Regions from separate parts of the Pseudoalteromonas sp. P1-7a genome, predicted to be linked through region 2. Evidence: predicted binding sites of a transcription regulator. Region 2 holds the regulator's gene; the other holds the start of a gene.
The links. The regulator FliA, encoded in region 2, starts transcription of late flagellar genes. The targets are predictions, from matches to a motif close to CTAAAGNTNNNNNNNNNNNNGCCGATA.
Positions count from the first base shown of each region.

Region 1: the regulator FliA is predicted to act here: its motif matches at 1,745-1,771, upstream of pomA (flagellar motor protein PomA).

Region 1 covers NZ_LKDU01000029.1:44,191-52,358, reverse strand. The annotation lists gene AN389_RS15920 (flagellar motor protein MotB) at 2-922, opposite strand; gene pomA (flagellar motor protein PomA) at 925-1,692, opposite strand; gene AN389_RS15910 (exodeoxyribonuclease VII small subunit) at 2,009-2,251, shown strand; gene ispA ((2E,6E)-farnesyl diphosphate synthase) at 2,254-3,141, shown strand; gene dxs (1-deoxy-D-xylulose-5-phosphate synthase) at 3,244-5,106, shown strand; gene AN389_RS15895 (ligand-binding sensor domain-containing diguanylate cyclase) at 5,240-8,168, opposite strand, start outside.
Region 2 covers NZ_LKDU01000014.1:45,520-53,687, reverse strand. The annotation lists gene AN389_RS10690 (chemotaxis protein CheA) at 1-975, opposite strand, end outside; gene AN389_RS10685 (protein phosphatase CheZ) at 991-1,758, opposite strand; gene cheY (chemotaxis response regulator CheY) at 1,774-2,157, opposite strand; gene AN389_RS10675 (RNA polymerase sigma factor FliA) at 2,199-2,909, opposite strand; gene AN389_RS10670 (MinD/ParA family protein) at 2,936-3,796, opposite strand; gene flhF (flagellar biosynthesis protein FlhF) at 3,789-5,264, opposite strand; gene flhA (flagellar biosynthesis protein FlhA) at 5,287-7,398, opposite strand; gene flhB (flagellar biosynthesis protein FlhB) at 7,603-8,168, opposite strand, start outside.

The DNA of each region.
Region 1 (8,168 bases), on a different contig from region 2:
CCTAGCGCACATCAATAGGGTCTGACTCTTTAGCCTTACCTTGTAAGATTGATATTTCTACTCGGCGATTTCTACGCCTGTCTTCATTAGAATCGTTAGGCACAAGTGGGCGAGTATCAGCACGCCCTACTACCATCATGCGGTTTTTATCAAACCCTTGTACCGTTTGTAATTCGCTTGCTACCGCCACAGCACGCTTTGACGATAAATCCCAGTTATTAATATATAACTCGTTAGAAACCTGAAAATCATCGGTGTGACCCGATACTGTAATTTCGCCAGGTACATCTTTTAATAACTCACCAATATCTTGAATTATGGGCTTAAACTTAGGTTGTAAAAAAGCACTGCCAGAAGGAAACGAGCCATTTTCACGGATACGGATAATGATTTGCTGCCCTAAAGATTCAAGCTCGATTGCACCATCAATAATCTGTTTTTCGAGCTGTTGCGCTATTTTTTTCACTAGCTCGTTAGTTTGTTCTTGATCGGCGGCTGAAGTTGCTTGCTCTGAAGATTGCTGCTGAGATGTACTACGTGACTCGCCACCACGTTTATCGCCTCGTTGTTCTTGTCTACCACCAGCGGAGCTTTCATCGCCCGCTTGAAACTCTAACATTTGCTGGGTCATTTCAACGGTTTGCTGTTGTATGGTTTCTATCGGGGTAGGTTCAGGCTTACCTGGGGTAAATTCCATAGCAATAACTGACGTTCCTTTTGGAATGTCTTTTACTTCTATTTTATTTTGAACACCAAAAGCAAACTTCATCGAGCCTGCTATTTGCTTAAATTTAAGTACATCCATTTCTGAAAACGCGAGCAAAAGTACAAAAAAGCACATTAAAAGCGACATTAAGTCGGCAAATGTTCCCATCCAAGCGGGCAGACCTGGTGGTGGGCATTTGCACTCTTGATCAGACATGGTTACTCCTCGGTATCTACTTTTCGCTTAGACTCAGCAAGGTAGTTTTTTAATATACCTTCAATTACTTTCGGGTTTTGGCCATCTTGAATACCTAAAATAGCATCCAGTATTAAACGCTGATTCATCGCTTCTTCGTCTTTACGAAGCTCCAGTTTTACCTGAATAGGAATAGCCACAACATTTGCTAAAAAGGCACCATATAGCGTAGTTAACAAGGCAACCGCCATTGCGGGGCCGATGGCTTTAGGATCATCCATGTTAGATAACATAGCAACTAAGCCTATTAACGTTCCTATCATACCCATTGCAGGGGCTATATCGGCAAGTGACTTAAATAACCCGGCGCCCAATTCGTGACGAGTTGTAGTTAAAGAAATGTCTTTTTGAAGCGTGGCACGCACTACATCAGCATCGTGGCCGTCAACCAGCATATCGACACCTTTGCGCATAAAAGGGTTTGGTATTTCAGCTTCTTCGAGGGCTAAAAAACCGCCTTTACGGGCCGAATCAGCAAGTTCAACTGCTTTTTCAATCAGCTCTTCCGGCGATTCGATTTTAAACATAAATGCTTTACCAACAACCTTACCTATGCCCAAAAACTGCGACAAGGTAAAGTTTGATAACACTATAAATAGTGAGCCACCAAATACAATTACGCTAGAAGGTGCATCGGCAAACATCCCCATTTCGCCGCTACTACTCATAAACATGGACATGACAATTAAACCAATTGCGCCAAGGATCCCAATTATGGTTGCTAAATCCACATTTCCTCCAAAGTATTATACTTTGTTATTCAAACTTTTATTATTAACTACTTATCGGCAAGATACTGAAATACTTAAGCCATTTTTGAAAAAAGTGTAAAACACTGTGTTTTGCCTAATTTTAGATCAAGATACCCTACTCGCCTAGCGACTAATTAATTTTTATTGTACACAGTGGGGGCTAATACGCATCTTATACGTTATAAAAATACGATTTAAACTGATATAACTCAAAAAACAGCGATCATCCTTTGACCTAGTTTAGCATTCCCCCTAAAATTGGCTCCTAAATTTATCATGCTGGCTGAAATTAAACATGGCGACTAAAAAACCTGAAAACCTAAGTTTTGAACAAGCTCTCGAAGAATTATCAACCATTGTCGGTGACATGGAACAAGGTGACTTATCGCTTGAACAGTCGTTAAAACAATTTGAGCGTGGTATAGCCTTAGCAAACGCCTCAACGGGCAAGCTGCAACAAGCCGAGCAAAAAGTCTCTATTTTAATGGGTAATGATGAAAAAGCAGCGCTGACTTCCTTTAATAATGAAGTGGAATAACCGTGAGCATACAAGAAAAAATAGAATGTGCTCAACAAGATGTCGTAAAGACCCTGCAACAGTACTTTGATCAATCCCTTGATACCGCACACATAGTAAAAGAAGCCACGCATTACGGCTTATTTAACGGTGGCAAGCGTTTACGTCCCTTTTTAGTCTACGCAAGTGGTGAAATGCTCGGAGCTAATAAGCAAGATCTAGACACCCTTGCTGCTGCTATTGAATGTATTCATAGCTACTCGTTAGTACACGATGATTTACCAGCCATGGATGACGACGACCTTCGCCGCGGGCGCCCAACTTGCCATATAGCGTTTGATGATGCGCATGCAATTTTAGCGGGCGATGCACTACAAACATTAGCCTTTGAGCTTATTTCGTCTCATAATTTTACTTGCAGCGCGACAACACAAGTAAAAATGATCAGCGCACTGGCTAAAGCATCTGGGCTTGAAGGCATGGTAGGCGGGCAAGGGTTAGATATTGCAGCTACAGATAAAGTGATTACAGTACAACAGCTTGAACGAATTCATAGATTAAAAACGGGTGCTTTAATAAACTGTGCCATTACTTTAGGTGCATTATGTAGCGAAAAAGCAGACAAACAAACCTTAGAAAACTTAAGTGTTTTTGGGTATGCTATAGGGCTGGCATTTCAAGTGCACGACGACATTTTAGATGTTGAAGGTGACACATTTACTTTAGGTAAGCCACAAGGCTCTGATTTAGCTGCTAATAAAGCAACTTATCCGGCCCTATTAGGTATGCAAGGTGCCAAACAAATGGCGCAAGATTTAATAGAGCAAGCACATCAGGCATTAAACAAAATAGATGCTGATACCTCTACTCTAGCGGCGTTGGCAAACTACCTGATTAAACGTGACCATTGAGTGTTACATATACGTATTGCCATTTAGCACTGACATTATTACTCAACAGCGGTAAAAACGACTAAGTTAGCACCGCTGTTAGCGAAGGATAAAATAAATACCATGACACTTGATAGTAGCAAGTATCCATTACTTAACTTGGTTGACGAACCAGCCCACTTACGCGACATAGCGCAAGATAAACTCCCTGCGTTTAGCAACGAGTTACGAGACTATTTACTCAACTCTGTTTCGCAAAGTAGCGGCCATTTAGCGTCTGGTTTAGGAACTGTTGAGCTTACCGTTGCGCTTCATTATGTGTATAACACACCAGAAGATCGCCTAGTGTGGGACGTGGGCCATCAAGCGTACCCGCATAAAATTTTAACGGGCCGACGCGATTTAATGCACACAATTCGTCAAAAAGATGGATTACACCCCTTTCCTTTTCGTGAAGAAAGCCAATACGATACGTTTAGTGTTGGGCACTCAAGCACCTCTATTTCAGCTGCGCTCGGTATGTCTATTGCAGCTCAAAAAGAAGGCAAAGGCCGTAAAACCGTTGCCGTTATAGGCGATGGCGCCATTACAGCAGGAATGGCATTTGAAGCCATGAACCACTTAGGCGATGTAAAATCTGACATGTTAATCATTTTAAATGATAACGAAATGTCGATTTCTGAAAACGTCGGTGCGTTAACCAATCACTTTGCGCGTATTTTATCTGGCAGCTTTTACACAAATATTCGCGAAGGCAGTAAAAAGTTACTCTCTGGCGTGCCTCCTGTTAAAGAGCTTGCCAGTAAAGTAGAAGAGCACCTAAAAGGAATGGTTATTCCAGGCACCTTTTTTGAAGAACTAGGTCTTAATTACATTGGCCCAATTGATGGCCACGATGTAAATATGCTTGTTGATACACTGCGTAATATGCGCAATTTGAAAGGGCCTCAGCTTTTACATATAAAAACGCAAAAAGGAAAAGGCTATAAACCGGCAGAAGCTGATCCTATTGGTTATCACGGTGTACCAAAGTTCGACCCTAATACATCAAGCTTACCTAAATCTAAACCTGGCGCCGCCACTTTCTCTAAGGTGTTTGGTGATTGGTTGTGTGATATGGCCGAGCAAGATAAAAAATTAATGGCTATTACACCGGCAATGCGTGAAGGCTCAGGTATGGTGCGTTTTTCAAAAGAACACCCAGAGCAGTATTTCGATGTAGCTATAGCAGAGCAACACGCTGTTACATTGGCGGCCGGTTTTGCTTGTGAAGGGTTAAAACCCGTTGTAGCTATTTACTCGAGCTTTTTACAACGTGCGTATGATCAACTTATTCACGATGTTGCACTGCAAAAACTACCTGTGCTTTTTGCTATAGACCGCGCAGGTATTGTGGGCGCCGACGGCGAAACACACCAAGGTGCGTACGACTTAAGCTTCATGCGCTGTATTCCCAATATGGTTATTATGGCCCCAAGTGATACTAACGAGTGCCGCCATATGCTTTACACCGGCTATAAGGCTAATTGCCCTGTAGCAGTTCGTTACCCACGTGGTAGTGCCGGTACTGCCGATATTCAAAGCGAAATGACACTATTAGAACTAGGTAAAGCTCATACCATTAAGCACGGCGCTAAAATTGCTATTTTATCCTTTGGTACTTTGCTTGAAAACGCCCAACTTGCTGCAAATGAGCTAGGTGCAACGCTAGTTAATATGCGCTTTATTAAGCCACTTGATACACGTTTATTAGATGAGCTTGGCCAAACTCATGATGTAATAGTAACGCTTGAAGACAACGCTATTTGTGGTGGCGCTGGCTCTGCTGTTAATGAATATTTAGCAGCGCAAAAAGCCAGCCTAAAAGTGCTTAACTTAGGTATTCCTGATGAATTTATTAAGCACGGCACTCAAGCGCAAATGCATGATGAAATGGGCTTAGGCGAACAAGGCATTTTAAATTCAATAAAATCCTTTATCGCTTAATTAAACAAAAAAAAAGGAGCTTTTAAGCTCCTTTCTTTTTAGCTAAGTCTTGTACAGCTTAGCTTTCTCATTACTTCATAGGTTTAGTTTATCTATCAATAGCAACACGCATGTAAAAGGTATCGATTTAACTTTATCGCATCCACACTTTAATATCTGCTAAGCCATTACTTTGTAAAATACCCAGCTGCTGATCTACATTCGAATTTTGCTCAAACTCAAACGCATCTAACTGTTTATCAAACGTAATATTAGCGACACCATCACCACCGCGTTTTTTAACCTGATGAAGCGCTATATCGGCTAAATTTATCGACGTTTCCCAACTGATTACTTGCCCACCTAAAAGTGGCAGTGGGTAAAAAGACCACCCTAATGACGCCGTTATATTGGTGGTTTTACCGTTCGGTAGTTGAAACGAATTTAATGCAATTGCTTGGCATAAATCAGAGGCATAGCTGTCAATCATGTTGCACTTAAAGTCGCGCAGTAATAATAAAAATTCATCCCCACTCCAGCGTGCTACATAATCAGAGCCTTGGGTACGCGAATTAAGTAACGCTGCCATTTGTTGTAAACAACTATCCCCAGCGATTGGTCCATATGCATCGTTTATACGGCTGAAATTATCAAAGTTAATAATAAGCAGCACAAGTGACTTGCCTTGCGCTTGTAAAGACTGCGCATTACGTTGAAAGTGCTCAATATCTTTAGGAAGTTGATCAAATAAGAAGCGACGGCTACGAAGCCCTGTAAGCTCATCTGAGTGACTAACAAGTTTAAGTTGTGAGTTTACTTGGCCCAGCTTGTCATTGGCTTGACGCAGCTCTAATGTACGCTCTGTAACCAGGGCTTCGAGTACTTCTTGCTTGCGTCGCTCTTGCGCTCTAAATACCCAAAAAATAAAGTAAAATAGTAAAATAAAGCCACTAACAATGAGTAGCCTAAAGTAAATAGTCTCGTCAAAACGCTGCGGTACAATAAATGCGTACTCGGCAGTTTGTGCTCTATCCCAATCCTCGCCTTGACGTTTTGCCTCAAGCTCGAATAAAAATGCCCCTGCCGGTAAATTTGTATAAATGGCCTCTCGGCGTGAATTAGCATAGCGCCAATCGCTATCTAAACCACTTAACTTATACCTGAACTCAATACTGTTTGGCGCATAATAATCGATGGCGGTGTACTTTAACGTTATATCGCGCTCATCGGTATCTAGCAGAGGTTTTTCGCCTAATGCAGCGGTAGTTAACGCGCGCAGTGGTGTGGTCAGTGTTTCTACTTTAGGCTTTAATACATTTAAGCCAAATAGCTCGGTATTTTTAGGTATTTCTACAATGCCTTGTAAGCTTGGGTACCAAATTGAATAATCTGTCATGGCAACAGCATCATGCCCTAAACCGTTACAACATTGGCTTGCTTTACCATCAAGTTGCCTATCAAAAGAAGAAATAACCTCTTCCACTTTTAGGCTCGACACCTCGCCTTTAAATTGCGCTACAGGCATACGGTAAACACCTTTCATGGTACTTACCCATACACGCTTGTAGGTTTCATCATACTCTAAGCTAAAAATAGAACCATAGGGTAAGCCGTTGGCTGCATCTAACTGTCGCCAATGCCCTTGTAAACTTCTGTAAAATAGGCCGTCGTTAAGCGAGCCTATTAAAATACCTACCCCATCTATGTGTAATACGCTGGTGATGTATGCACTTTCGAGCGAGGTTTGGTCACCTATTTTTTCAATGCCACGGTCAGTAAAGTAATACGCCCCTTTACTGGTACCTATTACACCAAAGTTTGCTTTATCAAGCACATAAGTTATAAATTTACTGCCTAAAAAGGCATTGTATGCAAAGGGTGTTAACCCGCCATAACTCAGCCTATACAAGCCACGCCCTGTACCTATCCAAAAGCCCCCTTTGCTTGATGGACTAATAGCAAATACAGGGTTGTCGCGCAGGGCTCTGCCCGGAAAACTGTATAGTTTATCTTGCTCGTAAAAAAACAGCCCTCGTCCGGTTGCGATATATAAACGTGAGCCATCAAACTGTAAATCGTGTACGGTTGCACGCCCAAATTGCGCACTGGGTATTTTATTAACAAAGTTTTTATTTAAATCGAAATACCCAATACCACTTTTATTTGCCACCCATAAATTTCCATCGGGCGCTTGGCTAATTGCCATAACGGCCTCGGTCATTTGCGATAAAGCAGAGTGGCGTTCAATACGTCCTTCGTGTGCAAGCCATAAGCCCTCGCTGAAACTGGCAAGCCAAATATTATTTTGGCTATCGTGGTAAATATCAGCAAACCAAATGCTTTGATCAAGTTGACTTGGCTCAACCCATTGCCATTCACCCGACTTAGCTCTAAAAAGCAGTCGCCCATACGTAGAAACCCATAAGCCACCATTGGTGTCGCTCATAAATTTATACACAGCTGAGTTATTTGCATTCGGCAGCGGGAAAGGTCTTAGCTCATCGTCTAAATCTAAAAAGTAGGCACCCAGTTCAGAGGCTAAGTATAAATTACCATTTAAAAAAGACAGATCATGAACAATGGTTTGTGCTAACCGCTCAGGCAATGATACCTTCGCTGTTAATTCCAACCTGAGTTTTGAAAAATCAGAGGCGCTTTTAGTTAAGCGTAGTAAATGACGGTCGTTAACCAGCCAAATCCCCTCTGGAGAAAGCGCCATTTGACTAACCGACCCCACTATTTGGGTGATCACGGTGGCATTAACAATAGGAACGAGTGCGTTCGCTTTATCACGTAAATCGACTTGGTTGCGGTCTACATAATAAAGCCCATTAGCTGCAATCCAAATGCTGCCTTTGGCGTCTTCTAATATATCTCTAACTGGGCCTTTAATATTAAATTCTTGTGCGGCAAGCGTTTGTGGGTTTATGACCACCAAGCCACTTTTAGTGCCTACCCATAAATAGCCATTACTATCTATGAGCAATTTATTAATACCATTACTTGGTAAAAAAGGACTATTTTGTGTGTTGTAATTAGTGAAGGTTGTGCCGTCAAAACGGCTAAGACCAAATTGCGTTCCG
Region 2 (8,168 bases):
TGCCGCAGGTGCTTGCTTAGCAACTTGTGCTGGCTCTGGTTTTGCTGGCGTTTGTGCGACAGGTGCTGCCTTAGGTGGCTGCGGTGCAGGTGTCTCAGCTTCTTTTGATTCTGGTGCTCCGCCTTTGCCATGCAGTTCATCAAGCAATGCTTCAAATTCGTCATCACTGATTTCATCATCGCCAGTATCATTTGTAACAGACACTGGAGGTGGTGTAGTATCTTTAACTTCTGGCTCTTTGCTTGAAGTATTGCCAGCAACAGGGCCAAAACTACCCACACCGTGTAATTCATCCAACAGACTGTCAAACTCATCATCAGTAATGTCTGAACTTGAGTCTGGCTCTGCACTTGCACTTGGTTGCGATACCGGGCTTTGGCCTTTACCATGAAGCTCATCTAATAAGCTTTCAAATTCATCTTCTGTAATTTCATCAATCTGCGTGCTATCTGCTGAAGGGCTTGAACCTGCTACATCAAATAATTCATCAAATGCAAATGGGTCTTCTTCATCAGGTGCATTAACAGGTGCTGCGGGTTCTTGTTCAACAACTTCAGGGACTGTTTCTGTAAGCTCGTCATCCGAAGGCGGTTGACCAAGTTTATGAAGGGTTTCTAGTAATTGAGGATCTGCTGGGTCTGGCTGTTCGCGGTTTTGAATAGTAGCAAACATTTCGTTAATGGTATCTAGTGCTTGTAAAATCACATCCATCAATTCTGAATTAACGGTTCTAACCCCTTGGCGCAAGAGGTCAAATACATTTTCAGCACCATGACAAGCGTCTACAAGCTCAGTCATAGCTAAAAAGCCAGCTCCCCCTTTTACGGTATGAAAGCCCCTAAAAATAGCATTTAGTAACTCAGTATCTTCTGGGTTATTTTCTAGCTCAACTAACTGTTCAGATAAAAGCTCAAGGATTTCTCCAGCCTCTACAAGAAAGTCTTGTAAAATATCTTCATCGACTTCAAAGCTCATGCAGTTACTCTCCTCTTAGAAGCCCAAACTTGATAATAGGTCGTCGACCTCGTCTTGATCAGATACAACATCACTTCGCGACTCTTTATCAATAATAGGGCCTTCAGGACCTGCTAATGTTTGTGCGGCAACCAGTTCTTCTGTTTCTTGTTGTTCTTTACTTTCAACAGTGCTGTCATCTTGTGCGGCAAATGCTGTTAAAAGGTGAATTAAACTCTCTTCAACTTCTCTGACTAACTCTATTACTCGGCGGATAACCTGGCCGGTCAAATCTTGAAAATCCTGCGCCATGAGTACATTGGTCATTAAAGTCTGCAGCTCATCAGTTTTGTGATGAGAGCTATTCATAAAATTATCGATGCTGTGGCATAAGGTTTTAAACTCGCCCAGCTCAATTTCACGGTTCATAAGCCTATCCCAAGTAGGCTTAATATGTGCAATTTCATCTGCTAGCTGCTGTGCAATAGGGAGGCTTGCTTCTACCGCATCCATTGTTTTGTTAGCTGCATTTTCTGTCATTTCCATGACATAATTTAAGCGTTTTTTTGCATCCGGAATTGCATCAGTAGTTAAATCAGTTAAACGCGTATCAAGTTCAAAGCTTTTAAGGGCTTCGTGCAACTGACGCGTTAACTTACCTACTTCGGCAAAAAGCTGCGATTGCTCTTGAGAGGCAGTATCTAAAATTAATTGGTCAGCTTTATCTTGCTCACCGTTTTCTAAAAAAACAACGAGCTGACGAGCTTGTTCTAAAGTAATTTGAGGCGCAGCTGGTGCTGACATAAGCCTCTCCTCTCATTAACCTAAGCGTTCAAACACTTTTTCTAATTTAGTTTTCAAAGTACCTGCAGTAAATGGCTTAACAATGTAACCATTAACACCTGCTTGCGCTGCCGCTATTATTTGTTCTTTTTTAGCTTCTGCTGTCACCATTAAAACCGGAATATGTTTTAATTTATCGTCAGCTCGAATAGCTCGTAGCAAGTCAATACCCTGCATCCCTGGCATATTCCAATCGGTTACTACAAAGTCAAAAACCTGATTTTGCAACATAGGTAATGCTGTAGAGCCATCATCAGCTTCTTGAACATTCGTGAACCCTAGGTCACGCAACAGATTTTTAATAATACGTCTCATTGTAGAAAAATCATCAACAACAAGAATTTTCATGTTTTTATCCAAAACATCCTCCGGTGAGGTCTTAACCTATAATTTACTTACTACTAGTTTATCCAGTCATTGATTTTTGCTTTGAGCTTAATCATCGCCTGACCATGTATCTGACTTACACGCGATTCACTTACATCGAGTATATGCCCAATTTCTTTTAAATTCATTTCATCGTTGTAATACAAAGAAAGCACCATCGCATCACGCTCTGGTAAAGACTTTATCGCTTCTAACAATGAATTATTAAACCGTTCATTTTTAACATTATTAAATGGTTTGTCTAGCGCTAAATCTTGACCTGCAGGGCTAATAACATCTTCATCTACCCCAAGGTCATCTATACCTAGCACTTTACTGGAATTAACATCATTTAAAATATGATGGTATTCTTCTAGCGAAATATCAAGTTTTTCAGCTACTTCAGTATCTTTTGGCTCTCTATTTAAGCTATTTTCTAATTCTGTGATGGTTTCGGCGACTAATCTGCTTTTACGGTGCACCGAACGAGGAGCCCAGTCACCCCTGCGCATTTCATCGAGCATAGCGCCGCGAATGCGAATACCCGCAAACGTTTCAAAGCTTGCTCCTTTACTGGCATCAAAATTTTTTGAGGCCTCAATAAGGCCTATCATTCCTGATTGAATTAAATCATCGAGCTGAACGCTAGGAGGAAGACGAGCTATCAAATGACACGCCACTTTTTTGACAAGCGACGCATGCTTTTCAACAATCACATTTAAATTTTGTGTTGATTGATATCCCATAGCTCTTTTCACCGAAGTTGTCATAATCAGCCGTTTACTAGCTTCTCAATGAAAAATTCTAAATGCCCTGAAGGTTGATTAGGTATAGGCCACTTTACTGCTTTTGTCGCTAATGTTTTAAACGCGACTGCTGCTGGTGAGTTAGGGAAAAGATCGACAATGACTTTTTGCTTACGCGTTGATTTACGCATATTTTCATCATATGGGATGGTCGCAACAAGTTCCATTGACACATCTAAAAAACGGTCAGTTACCTTTGACAGCTTGGCAAAAAGTTCTTGGCCCTCACGCATGCTGCGCACCATGTTAGCAACAATCTTAAATTTATAAACGCCATGCTCGCGGCTAAGTACTTTAATAAGCGCGTAAGCATCAGTAATAGAGGTCGGCTCGTCGCACACAACAACCATTACATCTTGGGCTGCACGAGAAAAGCTCAGCACCATGTCAGAAATACCGGCAGCGGTATCTACAATTAAAATATCAAATTCTGTATTAAGCTCACTAAAGGCACGAATTAAGCCCGCATGCTCAGAAGGGGTTAGTTCCACCATACTTTGCGAGCCGGATGTAGCAGGCACTATTTTAATGCCGCCTGGGCCTTCTACTAAAATCTCATCAAGTTCGCACTCACCCGAAAGGACATGAGATAAGTTTTTTTCAACACGTAGTCCTAGCATTACATCACAATTAGCTAGGCCTAAATCGGCATCTAATACTAATACACGATTACCCTGCTGTCCTAAAGCAATCGCAGTATTTAATGAGACGTTGGTTTTCCCCACCCCGCCTTTACCGCCGGTGACAGCGATAACTTTTACGCCGTTGTTATTGTTTTGACTCATTTTGCGCAGGCCGCTTGCTTGATCTAATACTGTGTTAATCATACATCCCTACTGTGCTTGGCGCCACCGCTTGGTGCCTTGAATGTTGTGCTTTTGCTCTTTTTAAATACAATTGCTCAGCTTTTTTTACTAGTTTTTCAGCATTTGCAACGCGAATATCTTCTGGTACACGCTGACCATTAGTAAGATACCCTATCGGAAGACGATTTTGAATCGCTATACTAATAATCTCACCTAAACTTAATGATTCATCTAACTTAGTGAAAATACAACCGCTTAGCTGAACCTTTTTAAAATGTCTCACAGTTTCTTGTAGAACATTTATTTGTGCAGTAGCACTTAATACTAAATAACTACGTATATCTACTCGTTGGTTACGCATTAAAGTGTTTAGCTGTTCTGTTAGGCGTAAATCACGTTGACTCATACCCGCTGTATCAATTAATACTAGACGCTTATTACGTAAATGATATAAAACTTCAGCTAATTCATTGGCATCTTTTACTTGTTTAACACCACAACCAATAATACGGCCATACGTAGCAAGCTGCTCATAAGCACCTATTCTGTAAGTATCTGTCGTTATAAGGGCGACTTTGTCGGCGCCATATTTTTGTGCCCCTAATGCTGCAAGTTTAGCAACTGTGGTTGTTTTACCGACACCAGTAGGCCCTACAAGTGCGTACACACCACCTTGGCGAAGAATTTCATTATTGGTGGTCTGCATTTGATCTTCAACCATTTGTAATAATGCCTTCCAACCTTGCTGGCGGGATACGTCATCAGGAATAAAACACGCCATTTGCTCTGCAACGTCTTTATCTATCCCCATGCCAACTAACCGATCAATCATGCATGCACGTGTTGGGTCGCGACGCGCCATATCTTGCTGCATTAAACCCGATACTTGGTGCTCTAGTAACTGGCGAATTGCGTTCATTTCATCACGCATTGCGCTCATTTGAGCGCTTTCGTTATTATTAGCTTGGCTACGCGGTGCAACCGGCGTATCTAGCTCGTCAAAATCTTGATCTAGGTCATCAAAGCCTAAGCTGTCAGCTTGGGTTTGCATGCGTTTTGGCGCTTCATTTTCGCGTGCAAACATATTTGTAGTACGTGGCTGTGCTGGCTCTTGATAATGCTCAGATGTATCAATACCTGATTGCGAAAACATAGAAGCAAGCTCAGGAGAGCGAGGACGCGGCGACTGACGCTCTAATAACGCTTGTAAGCTATCGGCGACAGCTGCTTGTGGCTCAGGTTGCGCACGCTGCGGCTCTGGCTTTACAAAGTTATGAGCGTTTTGTTGAACAGCTCTTTGAGGAGCTGGCGCTGCCTGTGGTTGCGCTGCGGCTTTAGGGGCTGCTTTGTCATAATCTACTGCGGCAACAATTTCTACACCATTAGCGAGTTTTTTGTTCGACATAATAACGGCATCAACACCTAACTCATCTTTAACTTCTTTCAGTGCGGTGCGCATATCTTTAGCAAAAAAACGTTTAATCTTCATGGTTCAACCCCTGTTAAAATCTTTATTGTTGGCCTACTGAGCTGACAATCTTGATCTGTCTTTCATCTGGTACCTCTTGATAAGACATCACCCTTAAACCCGGTATGGTGTACTTAACAAAACGAGATAACACAGTGCGTAACATTCCTGACGTTAGCAATATTGAAGGTTCTCCGGCCATTTCTTGATTCTGATGCGCTTCGTTTAATGATGTTTGAAGTCGCTCAGCAAGGCTTGGTTCTATTCCGGCACCTTCGTCGCCTGCATTTTGTAATGACTGATGCAACATTTGTTCCAACTCAGGCGCCAAGGTTATGACAGGGATTTCTGATGACATGCCCACAGCGTCTTGTACGATTAAACGGCGCAGCGAAATACGCACTGCAGCGGTTAAAACATCGGCATCTTGGCTACGTGGGCCGTACTCTACAAGGGTTTGAACAATAGAGCGCATATCACGAATAGCCACACCTTCGTTTAATAAATTTTGCAGCACTTTTACAACAGTTGTCAGTGGTAGCACTTCTGGCACTAGGCCTTCGACTAAACGTGGATGACTTTTAGCTAGCATATCAAGTAGGTTTTGAACCTCCTCATGGCCTAGCAATAATGCAGCACTGTTTGTTAGTAATTGGCTAATGTGAGTGGCTACTACAGTGGCTGAGTCAACCACGGTATAACCAAGTGATTGTGCTTCGTCTTTTTGATCTGGCTTTATCCATACCGCATCTAAGCCAAACGCAGGATCTTTGGTTTCAACCCCTTTAATAGGACCAAAGACTTGTCCAGGGTTGATGGCCAGTTCATCGCCATGTTTAAGCTCGCCTTCACCACTTGAAACACCCATCATGGTGATGCGGTATGCATTAGGGTCTAATTCTAGGTTATCGCGTATATGCACAGGTGGCACCAAAAAACCAAGCTCTTGAGATAACTTTTTACGCACTCCTTTAATGCGGTTAAGCAGCTCACCACCTTGAGATTGATCAACCAGTGGAATAAGTCTGTAACCAACTTCTAAACCTATTACATCTATTTGTTGTACATCGTCCCAGCCAAGCTCTTTTTGTTCTTGTTTATTCGCTACACCAGTACCGGGTGCAGCACCACTTTGTGCTTCTTGCTCTGCTAACGCGGCGGCTTTTAGTTTTTGTTGTTGCGTAAAGTAAGCTAAGTAGCCAAGTAATGCCCCTAAACTTAAAAAGGCAATGTGAGGCATACCCGGGACTAAACCCATAATGATCAAAATGCCTGAGGCAATAAATAAAGATTTTTCGTTACCTAACTGGGTTTTAAATTGTTCACCCATGTTATGCGATTCATTTTGGCGGGTAACAACAATAGCAGTACCAATAGAGAGCAGTAATGAAGGAAGCTGCGCAACAAGGCCGTCACCTATGGTAAGTAAAGTATACACCTCCATTGCGCGGCTAAAGCTCAAGTCATGCTGTATCATGCCCACAAATAAACCGCCAACAATATTAATAATTAATATCACGATACCGGCAATGGCATCGCCTTTTACAAACTTGCTCGCCCCATCCATAGAGCCATAAAAGTCAGCTTCTCGGGTTACTTCGCTACGGCGCTCACGTGCTTGCTCTGCACTAATAAAGCCAGCGTTTAAGTCGGCATCTATCGCCATTTGTTTACCCGGCATAGCATCTAGCGTGAAACGAGCTGATACTTCCGAGATACGCCCAGCACCTTTGGTTATTACAACAAAGTTTATGATGATAAGGATTAAAAACACCACTAAACCAACCGCGTAGTTCCCGCCAATTACCACTGAGCCAAATGCTTCAATTACTTTACCAGCGGCATCCCCCCCGTTATGCCCCTCAAGAAGCACAACTCGCGTACTGGCAACGTTGAGGGCTAAACGCATTATAGTAGCGATTAACAATACCGCGGGAAACATGCCAAATTCGAGCGGTTTCATGGTGTAAACTGTCACCAGTAAAACAACCAAAGCAAGGGCAATATTAAATGAAAATAAGATATCAAGAAGAAATGGTGGCAACGGTAAAATAACCATACCCAGCGCTGCAAGTACTAATAGCGGTGTGCCTACGCCTTTGGCATACTCTTTTTTGTCTTTGTTAAGTTGTTGTAATACCGCTTTAAAATCCATAACTCTACAATTCAATAAATTGACACTGGCCTGAAATTGCAATAACTATTCCAAGTATAGAGCCATCAATAGATTCATTGATTATTGATGTAAATTTTAAAGCTGGTTAGAGACAAGAGCGTATTGGCATTTTGGTTTGAATTTGCAGTGGCGTGTTGGTGTTTACCAAGGCGCCCCCTTAAAGTGTAGTTAGCTCAACACACTCTAATCATATTTGAAGTCATCGGGTATAGGCAGTTTAGACTTAAGCGGAATAGGTCGTTTACCACGTCCTTTTTTAAAGCGTTTAAGCTGAAATACATAAGCTAAAACCTGTGCTACCGCCGTAAATAATTGATCAGGTATTTGCTGGCCCACTTCAGCGGTATGGTAAAGTGCCCGCGTAAGCATTGGGGATTCTACAATCGGTACTTCGTTACCTTTGGCTATTTTACGAATCTGCATAGCCATTTCATCTATCCCTTTGGCAAGTACAATTGGCGCACCTGCACGCTCAGTATCGTATTTTAACGCTACAGAATAGTGGGTAGGGTTGGTTACAATTACGTCGGCATCGGGGACATCTTGCATCATTCTTCGCTGCGACATTTGCCTTTGTGTTTGTCTAATGCGCGCTTTAATTTGCGGATCACCTTCTGAGTTTTTGTACTCGTCTTTGATCTCCTGCATGGTCATTTTAAGTTGTTTGTTGTGGTTATAACTTTGATAAGGAGCATCTATTGCGGCAATAATCACCAAAGTGCACGACAAGCCTAAAAACATCCATGAGA